DNA from 2 places in the Deinococcus peraridilitoris DSM 19664 genome. Region 1 is predicted to be linked to the other one. Evidence: riboswitches for the same ligand, from Rfam matches in the RefSeq annotation. Region 1 holds a riboswitch; the other holds the start of a gene.
The links. A riboswitch is a leader RNA that binds a small molecule or an ion and turns the genes downstream of it on or off. The one in region 1 is predicted to bind S-adenosylmethionine.
Positions count from the first base shown of each region.

Region 2: it holds a riboswitch for S-adenosylmethionine, as region 1 does, so the genes downstream of both, DEIPE_RS21000 (carboxylate--amine ligase) here and DEIPE_RS04435 (O-acetylhomoserine aminocarboxypropyltransferase/cysteine synthase family protein) in region 1, are expected to answer to the same signal.

Region 1 covers NC_019793.1:921,661-927,118, forward strand. The annotation lists gene DEIPE_RS04425 (pyrophosphohydrolase domain-containing protein) at 56-487, opposite strand; gene DEIPE_RS04430 (RtcB family protein) at 867-2,255, opposite strand; SAM riboswitch class I at 2,494-2,618, shown strand; gene DEIPE_RS04435 (O-acetylhomoserine aminocarboxypropyltransferase/cysteine synthase family protein) at 2,738-4,063, shown strand; gene DEIPE_RS04440 (glycoside hydrolase family 2 TIM barrel-domain containing protein) at 4,140-5,458, opposite strand, start outside.
Region 2 covers NC_019789.1:476,732-482,189, forward strand. The annotation lists gene DEIPE_RS20995 (LLM class flavin-dependent oxidoreductase) at 1-826, opposite strand, end outside; gene DEIPE_RS21000 (carboxylate--amine ligase) at 846-2,126, opposite strand; SAM riboswitch class I at 2,335-2,458, opposite strand; gene DEIPE_RS21005 (metal-dependent transcriptional regulator) at 3,097-3,492, opposite strand; gene DEIPE_RS21010 (metal ABC transporter permease) at 3,479-4,570, opposite strand; gene DEIPE_RS21015 (metal ABC transporter permease) at 4,560-5,458, opposite strand, start outside.

The DNA.
Region 1 (5,458 bases):
CTTGTGTGTTTTGGGTTTTGTGTGTTTTGGGCTGTCCGTCTTCGGGTGGGCGCCGTCAGGGCTGGCGGCCGATGGCAGCAGGCTGACCGCTTGCCAGTGCCTCGATCACGGCCCGCACATCGGCGGGCTGCCAGCCTGCCGGTTTCAGCTGCTTGCCGTCGGCGCGTTTGGGTCCGGTGGTCTTGTGCATGTTGACACGGTGCACCTCAGCGAAGACCGCGTCGGCGTCCACGCCCAGCGCTTCCAGCGCACCGTAGCTGACATAGAGCAGGTCCACCAGTTCCTGCGCGAGCGGTGCGAGGTCAGCCACGGCAGGTGCAGCCGCTGCTTGCAATCGGTCGAACTCCTGCATGACTTCCCCGTACTCTTCGCACAGCAAGGTGCGCCGCAGTTCGAGCTGTGCGCTGCCGGGTACGGTGGGACGGGTGGGCAGCAGTACACCCACCGCAGCGTGAAATTCGCGGACACGCTCAGCGTTGGTCTTCACGGATCAAGTCTACCCTGACCAAAAACGCGGCGGACACGGGCGCATACCGCCGATAAAACCAGGAGTGGGGAGCCGCGCCCTCACCGTCGAGGTTCCGGCTCCCCTGTTTGCGCGGGTGCCCGGAGTTGCACCGGACTTCAGCTCGTGCCCGCTCGCGCGCCCGTTTTTCAACTGAGGTGGGCGCCTCCCTCGCGTCGCGTCGTGGTCGCGCGTTCGCACCCGGCACGGGGTCCTCGCTTCGCGTCTTCCCTGTGCCGGACCCAGTATGGCTTGCGGGTGTCATGAGAACATCTGCCGTTCGCCTAACTGCGATTAAGCCAAACGTCGTACCAGCCATGCTTCAAGCCTGTCTCAAGAAGCGCTGGAAACAGCCTCAAGCTCAAATGTCTTCTTTGCCGCTGTCCATTCGCACGACCCGCGGCGTGAATTTTGCCACCACATCGACCAGGTCGGCCTGCCGGGCAAGCACCTCCTCGATGCGTTTGTAGGCTTGCGGCGCTTCGTCGATGCCGCCGCCCAGCAGGGTGACGCCGCGCTCCTCCAGCAGGCGCGCCACCGCCTTGCGGTCGAGCGTTCGCTCTGCCTGCTTGCGGCCCAGCTGACGGCCCGCGCCGTGCGAGGCACTTTCCAGTGCCTGCGAATTGCCTTTTCCACGCACCACGAAGCCTGGATCGGCCATGCTGCCGGGAATGATGCCCAACTGGCCCTGCGCGGCCGGGGTGGCCCCCTTGCGGTGCACGATCGCCTCACGGCCATCGGGAAGCTGCTGTCTCCACGCCAGGTTGTGGCTGTTGCTGACGGCCACCAGCGGCGTGACCTTGAGGGCCCGCGCGACGCGTTCGTGAATGACTTCGTGGTTCGCCAGCGCGTAACGTCCGGCGAGCTCCATGGCGGCCCAATACGCCTGTCCTTCCTCGCGGCTCATGTCGAGCCACGCCAGCTTGCGCGCTTCGAGGTCGAGTTTGGGGTGCAGATTCTGGGCAACTTTGGTGTAGTGCCCGGCCACCTGCGCCCCAAAACCGCGCGAGCCGCTGTGTGACAGGAGCGCCAGGTACTGACCGGGCTGCAGGCCGAGGTCACTCTTCTCGATGCTGAGGGTGCCGAACTCGACGAAATGGTTACCCGAGCCGCTCGTCCCGATCTGCTCGGCGGCTTTGTCACGCAACTGGCGCAGCAGCGGGAACTCTCTCCAGGTGTCCTCGTCGAGAACCTCATGGTCAGGACGCACCTTGCGCTCCCACGATCCGCCTGCTCCGAAGCGGGTGTTGCGGCGCAACAGGCGCATTTCCTCGTCGCGCTCCAGGTGCTCGATGGGCAGCACGCTGAGACGCATGGAGCAGCCGATGTCCACGCCGACGCCATACGGAATGACCGCGTTGTCGGTGGCCAGCACACCTCCGATGGGCAAGCCGTAGCCGAAGTGCGCGTCGGGCATGAGGGCCCCTGCCACGCTGACGGGCAGGCGCATGGCCGTGTCCATCTGGGCGCGCGCACTTTCCTCGATCAGATCCTCGCCCCACTGGCGGTACGGCAGGGGCTTGTCGCGCAAGGTATCGGGTACGCGGGCCTGCAGGGCAAGCAGCTCGCGGGCGAGCTCGGCGTAGTCCGGGTCGTCCGTGAAGGTCTCCGGGTGGTGCTGAACGTGCGCGAGTTCGGTGGTGATGTCGTGGTCAGGTACGCCTGCCCCGGCGCGGGAACGCGCGGCCTGAAGCGCGAGGCCGACCGCCTTGCCTGTAAATCCGAGTGCCGTGATGTCATTGCCGTTCATGCTCACCTTCCTTCGCCTGCTTCTTTCGTGGCGGGTCGCCGTGAACCCGCCGAGTGCTGGATCCTTCACAGCATGCCTGCAGGCTGCTGCGAGCGAAATGGGCAGATGGCGAAGAGAGACTCACGCAAATGGCGCAGCCCCGGCGGTGAGTCCGAACGCGCGCTTCTCCTCTGATTGACGCTGCACGGTCCGCACTCTAGACTTGGTTTGTCCACCTTGGGGCTGACCCCTGTGGGCCCTCTTATCCAGAGCGCGTGAGGGAACTGGCCCGAAGACACGCGCAGCAACCCGCCCTCATCACGGCGACGGTGCTTTCCAGCCTGCTCTCCGCCGACGATGGCGAAACAGCGGGAACGATAAGAGAAGGGAATTTGGCACGCAATACTGTCCCCTTCTCTCCGGAGAGGGGATTTTTTGGTCCCCTGCCTACCTCGCCCCACGCACCGGCGCCCAGCCGGCAGCCGGCCACCCCGGAGGACCATGTGTCGCACCCAAAAGAACAATCCAAGAATTTTGTAAATTCCCTCGATGAGGCGCACAGCGCTACCCAGGCGGTGCATGTCGGCCTGCAGCGTGGTCCGGGCGAGGGCGTCGGCCTGCCGATCTACGACGCGGTCGCCTGGGAGTTTCAGGATCTGGAGCACGCCGCGCACATCTTCGCGACGAACGACGGGCTGTCGTACAGCCGCATCGGCAACCCCACCCTCAGCGCCCTGGAGGCGCGTGTCAGTGCCCTGGAGGGCGCGCTGGGCGCGGTGGTGACGGGAACGGGTCAGGCAGCGACGCTGCTCTCCCTCATCACCCTGGCGCGCGCGGGTGACCACATCGTGGCGTCCGCCAGCCTGTTCGGTGGTACGGTCGCGCTGCTCACGAGTGTCCTGCCGAATTTCGGCATCACCACCAGCCTTGTCGCCAATGACGCCGAGTCCATCCGGGCGGCCCTGCAGCCCAATACCCGCGCGGTTCTGGTCGAGACCATCGGCAATCCGGCGCTGGACATTCCTGACTTTGGGGCCATCAGCGGCGTGACGCGCACGGCGGGCGTTCCATTGATCGTCGACAACACCTGGGGTGCGGTGGGCGCATTGTGCCAGCCTTTTCGGCACGGCGCGGACATCATCGTCCATTCGCTGACCAAGTGGGCGGCAGGTCATGGTGCCGCGCTGGGAGGCGCGGTGCTGTGCCGCCCGGGCTTGGACTGTTCGGCAAACCCGCTGTTCAGCGAACATGACCGCGAAGGCGTCTCGCTCTGGCAGCGTCACGGTGAACTGGCCTTTTTGTGGCGGGCACGGCAGCTGGGCCTTTCGCAAATGGGCATGGTCCTGTCGCCCCAGCTTGCCAAGAGCATCTTTCAGGGCCTGGAGACCATGCAGTTGCGCGTCGAGCGTGAGTGCGCCACAACCCTGGCACTGGCACACTGGCTGCAGAGCCAACCCGGCGTGACCCAGGTCGCGTATCCGGGCCTGGAGAGTCACCCCTCGAACACGCTGGCGCACCGTTACCTTCCCAGCGGGCCAGGCGCCGTCCTGACCTTCAACGTCGCGGGCGGTCTGGAGGGCGCTTCACGCTTTCTGAGCGCACTGACCCTGATTCGCCGTGCAGCCAACCTGGGTGACACCCGCACCCTGGCCATTCATCCGTGGACCACCACGCACGGTCGCCTGGGGGAGGCAGCGCGCATTCAGGCCGGTGTCACGCCCGACCTGATCCGTCTGTCGGTGGGCCTTGAAGCCCCCGGGGATTTGCAGGCCGACTTGCGGCGAGCACTGGACGCGGCGCTCAGAAGCGAGCTGGTCTCCTCGGACTGAATTTCGGCCCGCTGGCTGCACGCAGAAACCCGCCGCACAGGACAGCATCTTCCTGTGCAGCGGGTTTTCCTCAGCTTCAGTCGTCGCTGGCTGTCGGAGCGGTCAGGCGTTTGCGCCAGCGCATGCCGTACCCAAAGGGATTCATGGCCGGGTCGATCGTCATCTCGCGTGGCGTGCGGCTGCCCTGCGTGGCGTGCGCCAGCGCGCGCATGTCGGTTTTGGGGCTGCGGTCTTCGTAGAGCAGCCCGTTTTTCTCCTGAAAGGTGTCCGTGAGCTGCGTGTAGCAGAAGCCCGACAAACCGAAGCATTCATGGGTGGCTTCCAGCAGCCCGGTGTAGTCGTTCAGAAAGTCGGCTTCGTCGTCCGAGACGCTGTAGCCCCATCCGCTTTCCGCCTCGTACTCGGACACCCCGAAACCCTTGCCGGGATTGCCGCCCGGCACAAAGGCAATCCCGCCGAACTCCGAGAGGATCACCGGCTGCTCGGCCACCTGAAAGCCGGCCACGGTAATGACACGGTCACCGGGACGCTGCTGCTCGATTGAGCGCCGGGTGCTTTCCAGCGTGCCGTAACGCAGGCGCAGCACATCGGGATCGTCGGTGTAGTCGTGGACGGTGATCAGGTCGGTCGCCACATGCTCCCAGCCGTCATTTCCGATCACCGGACGGCTGGGGTCAAGGGTCTTGGTCAGGTGGTAAAGCGCGCGCACGTAATCACGGTGGGCGGCGTTGGTGGGCAGGTCAGGCACCCCCCATGATTCGTTGAGCGGCACCCAGGCCACGATGCAGGGATGTGAAGCGTCGCGTTTGATCGCCTCGGTCCATTCCCGGGTCAGCCGCTCCACTGCCGTGTTGTTGAAGCGGTACGGGCTGGGCATCTCCTCCCATACCAGCAGGCCCAGCACATCGCACCAGTACAGCCAGCGTGGATTTTCGATCTTCTGGTGCTTGCGTGCGGCGTTGAAGCCGAGTTGCCGGGTGAGCTCCACATCACGGCGCAGTTCCTCGTCGGTTGCGGCCATGAGCGAGTCAGGCCAATATCCCTGATCGAGCACCATCTTGAGGTAGTACGGACGGCCGTTGAGCAAAAAGCGGTTGCCCTGCACGTCCACCGAGCGGAGGGCCGTGTAGCTCCGCACGCGGTCGATGACCGTGTCTCCCTGCAACAGCTCCACCGTGGCGTCCATCAGGGTCGGGTGGTTGGGGCTCCAGAGCAGTTCGTTGCGAAAATCGTCGATGCCGGGGTCAGCGAGGGCGATGCGGCGCGACACCTCGTTCCAGCGTACGCGGTAGAGGTCGTCGGCGATCACGTCATCGCCGTGCGCGAGCCGCACCCGCAAGGACAGGTTTTCCGGTACCGTGCCGAGCAGCCGGACGTCCATCCCGATTTCCCAGC
Region 2 (5,458 bases), on a different replicon from region 1:
TTTCCAGCTGGCTTCCCTGCACGAAGTCCTGGTACGATGCGTAAGCCTGGGGGCTGGAGTGGACGTTGGTGATCCGCGTCAGCTCTGCCTGGGCTTCCTCGGGTGTATCACGGCAGATCACGTATCCGGCCATTCCGAACCGCAACGGTGGTTCGCCGGCATCGGTGCGTTTCGCGCGCATATCAGCGATTTTGCCCGCGATGACTTCCGGCGAGTCGCCGTGCATGACATATGCATCGGCTACCTGCGAGATCAGCTGTTTGGCGCGGGGCGACTCGCCTCCCATGTACACGGGAACTTTCGCGGCGGGCTTGGGTTCCATCCGGGTTCCGTGTAACTGGTAGTGCGCGCCTTCGTGCTGCACCATCGGCTCGGTCAGCAAGCGTGACAGCACGGACAGCCATTCTTCACTGCGGGCGTAGCGCGCGTCATGCTGATCGAAGGGCATACCGTACTGACGGGCTTCTTCGGCCCACCAGCTCGACACCACATTCAGGCTCACCCGCCCCGGCGCGATGGTTTCCAGTGTCGAAATGGCTTTCGCGGTCAAGGCAGGAGCGTGGTAGTTGGGCCGGACGGCCAGCATCAGTTCCAGACGTTCCGTTACGGCGGCCACCGCAGGCGCCAGGGTCCAGGCATCCAGGCTGGGTGCCTGGGGTCCTTTGATATCGTTGAGGTTCAGCTCCGCGATCAGGCTCAGGTCGAAACCGACCCGCTCAGATTCCTGCACCAGCGCCTTCAGGTAACTCCAGTCGATGCTCATGCCTTCGTCGGAGACATTCCGTAACCAACCGCCGAAAATCGGCATCCAGTATCCGAATCTCATACCTTGTTTCTCCTTTGCGCTAGCAGGCGCAGGCGTACAGGAAACCGAACAGCTCACCCTTAAGGACGTCATAGAACGGTGCGGGGTCGTCGGGATCAAGAATTCCGTCCACCAGCGTGCCGCCTGCCGGGCGCTGTCCGCTGATGAGGTCGAGCCACTCCTCGCGTGTCACGTGCTCCTCGGGAATGACGCCGCTTCGTTCACGCACGAGTTTCACGTAATCGCGCAGGAAGGTCCAGCGGATGCCGTCCTGCTGCTGAGGCGCGTCGAATGGAGCACCAATCGCGTCCTGGTACGCCAGCAGCGGCAGGTCGATGCCGCTCGCGATGGGCAGGCCGATCCACTTCCAGCTGCGGGTGTTCACGTCCAGGAGCAGCTGCTTGCCCGTGTTTGGGTCCAGCACAAACTCGATCTCACTGATGCCGTGAAAGCCGAGCGCCTGCAGGACCTGCACGCCGCGCTGCGCGATGTCGGGCACCCAGCGGGAGTCGGCCAGGCAGGACGTACCGAAGGTGGGCGGGTACTGTTCGAGCTTGCGGCCCACGAACACGCCACGCGGTTCACTGTTCGCGTCCAGGTAACTGCACACGCTGTAAAACCCGCCGGGTGGCGTGTCGATGATGCGCTGCGCGACCAACCGGAGATTCTGGCTGGCGGCTTCACGGACGCGTGCACGGAATTCCTCTGGGGTATTCACGACGAACACCTTGGCTTTGAAGGCTTCGTAGAAGGCGCGTGATTCATCGGGTTTCAGGATCACCGGGTACGGCACTTGTGCGATGGTGCGTTCCAGGACATCAGACTGTCCTGCAGCGAGTTCCGTGAGTGACGCCTGGTCGAGGTACCAGCTTTGCGGGATAGGAATGCCGAGGGTTTCGGCCTGACGGTACAGGGCTGTCTTGGTGAGGGCGGTGTCGATGACATCCTGCCCGCTGAACGGCACACGGTAGAAACGTTCCAGCTGGCCCTTGTGCCGGGCAACTGCGAACACCCAGTCGTCGTTGGTGGGAAACAGGACTGGGCGCTCCTGGAAGTGCGGACCGATATCCATCAGGAAGTCCGTGAAGGCTTCTCCACCGTCATCCACGTCAGGGCAAAGGGCCAGGGCGCTGAGGTACTTGCTGTGCTGGCCGAGGCCGCCGCCCTCCCGGTCCAGGGCCAGGATGGGAACGCCCTGGCGGCCGAGGCTGCGGGCAATGGCGAGCGCAGTGATATGGGTGTTGAACGTGAGCGCTGCCGGACGGCCTTGCTCGTTCAGACTGCGGATGGCGTCCAGCAGGTGTTGGCGTTCGGTAATCAAGAGGCTCCCATCAGCGGCGAGCGCCGAAGACGCTGCCGGGTGGCACGGTCACATAGAGGTTGCTCGGGGCGGGGGAATCACCACGCCGGTGTTCAGTATGCCGAAATTGAGTCACGCAGTTTATCCTCCTCACGCAAGGCAACGGCAAGGAGGACAAAAAAATCCCTTCCCGCTGATCGAGAAGGAACGTTGAGTGCATTCACCCCTTCTCTTATCATTCCCGTCGTTGCGCCATCGTTGGCGTGAAGCGGGCTGGTGAGCACCACGCCGGAATGAAGGCGGGTTGCTGCGCGTTTGATCGGGCCAGTTCCCTCACGCGCTCTGGATAAGAGTGTCGCGCGCTGACGAGCGGCAACAGGCAAAAAGTAGCGCGCAACCCACCGCCCGAAAGTGTGGGTCACACATTTATGGATCGGCGATTTTCCGCTCCTTGCCGGAGGCCTGCAGGGTGAGTCGCTCTGGCGCGTTCGGTTTGGAGGCAGCTTCGTAAAAGCTGACGGGCTGGACCATTCCATGCGGACCGGTCAGGAGGGATCACCGTTACTCAATATCTTTACGGCGTGTTGGCAAACCGGACGTGCAACCGGGAAGGGCGAACGGAGCGGACTTCAAGACGTCCTCGTGCGATGGTGAACAACACCAGCGTCACGACAGGTGGCTCACCCTTGTTCCCGGCCAGTACGGGTCAGATGTGCTGATGAGTCACAAGTCCGCCGCAGGGCTTCCTTTCTCACGCGGCACTGGATGGTCTCAACTACATTTTCCTTTCAGGCACTGCTCGCGTGGAGCGCTCCTGCTTCATGCTGCGCTCCTCTGCTGCCGGCGAGCGGGTGCCCGAGCAGAGCTGGATTGGTGTCGGGCCAAGATCCAGTTCGACTGACCGGCATCGTCCGGCACCTGGACTTCGCTCGCGCGTGTGCGTTCCCTCAGTTTGGGCTGGATATCCGGGTGAACCTGCGACGAAACCACGTCAGTGCTGTCCGCTTTTGCTGTTCATCCACCGTTCGAGGTGTTCCAGGAACACGCTGCTGACGTGGTGCTCCAGATGCTCGGCTTCGGCCCGGGCTGCTTCTGGCGTGTAACCGAGCGCGTCATGCAGAAAAACCATCAACAGGCCGTGGGCACGGACGAGCTCACGTGCGATCTCCCTGCCTTCCTCGGTGAGGCGCGCGCCCCGGTAGGGGTGATACTCGACCCACCCGGCCTGTGCCAGCCGCTCGAGCATCCCGGTCACGGACGCGTCCCGGACATTCAGCTCATTTGCGAGACTTCCGGTCGTGACACACGCCATACCACCGTCCGCCTGCAGCTGCAGCAACCGCTTGAGGTAGTCACCGCGGGCGGGCGTGATTTCAGTCTGCGGCATGCCCTTGACTCGACACCGAAGAGCCGCGCGGCGTGAGGCTGATCGTTTCGCCTTCACCGGTCAGCCAACCGTTGCGGCGGGCGTGCTGCTGGGCCCGCCTGATCTGAGAGGCGTTCCACTCGAAGCGCTGCATGGCCTCGTGGAGGCTGATCCGGGCGCCGTGGGCTGCCGTGTACGCCACGAGCTGCCGGGCGGCGACCGAGTCACGCTGACGCTGACGCCGGGCGAGCGTCGCGAGGACTCCATCGAGCGGTGAAAAGAGCAGGCACAGGAAAAATACCAGCCCCAGCATGCTCGCGATCATTCCGGCGATGCTGGCGTCTACCGCCACGGCCAGGAAGTAGCCGAGAATGCTCGAAAGGACGCCGATGGTGAGGCTCAGGGCGAGCATCACCGCCAGTTTGCGGGTCAGCAGGTACGCGCTTGCCGGGGGAACAATCACGAAGGCGACAATCAGCACCGCACCCACCGCTTCGAAGGCGCCCACCGTGGTGAAGGACAGCAGCGTCATCAGGGCGTAGTGCAGCACGCCCGGCGCGAAACCCAGTGAGGCCGCGAGACCCGCGTCGAAAGTCGACAGGCGCAGTTCCTTGAAGAACACGCTCACGAAGACGGCATTCAGGAGCGCCAGGATGCCCATCAGCACCAGTGATTCCGGCAGTTCCCGCCCGAAAACCAGCATGTTGTTGAAGGGCGCGTAGGCGATCTCGCCGTACAGCACCGCGTCGAGGTCGAGGTGAGCGTTGCGGAAGTACATCGAGATCAAAATCACGCCGATGGAGAACAGCAGCGGAAACACCACCCCAATGGCGGCGTCGTTCTTGACGCGTCCGCTGCGCACCAGCAGCTCGACCGCGACGACCGTCAGGAGACCCATGGCGGCCGCGCCAATCAGGGCCGGCAGCGTGGCCGCTTCACCGCCGGAGAACCAGAAGGCCGCGACGATACCGGGCAGGACAGAGTGGCTGATCGCGTCGCTGATCATGCTGAGGCGCCGCAGAACCAGAAACACGCCGACCAGGCTGCCGGCAACGGCGACCAGGCAGGCCGTGAGGACGATCACCAGGTCAGCGTTCATGCGGCACCGCCCGATCGTGCAGCTGACCGAGTTTGGGGGCGCGCTGCTGTTCCCTGAGGCTCTTGTCGCGCCTTGCGTGACTGATCCGTGCCCACAGCAGACCTCGCAGGGGCGCGAAGAGCAGCGACAGAATCATGATCACGCTGATCGCGACGATCACGACGGGCCCGGTGGGAAGGTTCGTGACGGCCGCGGAGAGCAGGGCGCCGCTGACACCGCTCGCCCCGCCGAAACCGGCACTGAGAAAAAGCATCTTCCCCAGGTGGTCCGTCCATTGCCGGGCCGCCACCGCGGGCGCGACGAGCATGGCGGCCATCAGCACCACGCCGACGCTTTGCAGACCGATCATCACCGCCACCACCGCGAGCGAGGTCAGCAGTGTTCCGACAAGCGGGGCGGGCAAACCGAGCGTGGCGGCGTAGGCGGGATCGAACGACACCAGCTTGAACTCCTTGAAGAGCAAGACGACCGTGCCCAGGGCCAGCGCGGCCAGCACGGCCATCAGCGTCACGTCCGACGCGACGATGGTGGCGGCCTGGCCGAACAGGAACTTGTCGAGTCCGGACTGGTTGGCGTTGCCGCCGTTCTGAATGAAGGTCAGCAGCGCGATGCCGAAACCGAAGAAACTGGCGAGCATGGTGCCCAGCGCGGCGTCCTCGCTGAGGCGGGTGAAGCGCAGCACGGTGATCATGGCCAGCGCGGCGAGCCATGCCGTGAGCCCGCCGCCCAGCAGCAGCCACAAGGGAAGCTTGCCGCCGGAGAGCAGAAAGGCGAAGCAGATGCCGGGAAGCGCGGCGTGTGAAAGGGCGTCCCCCAGCAGGCTCTGGCGGCGCAGCACCGCGAACGCGCCGATCACGCCGCCGGTGATGCCGAGCAGGGCGCTGCCCA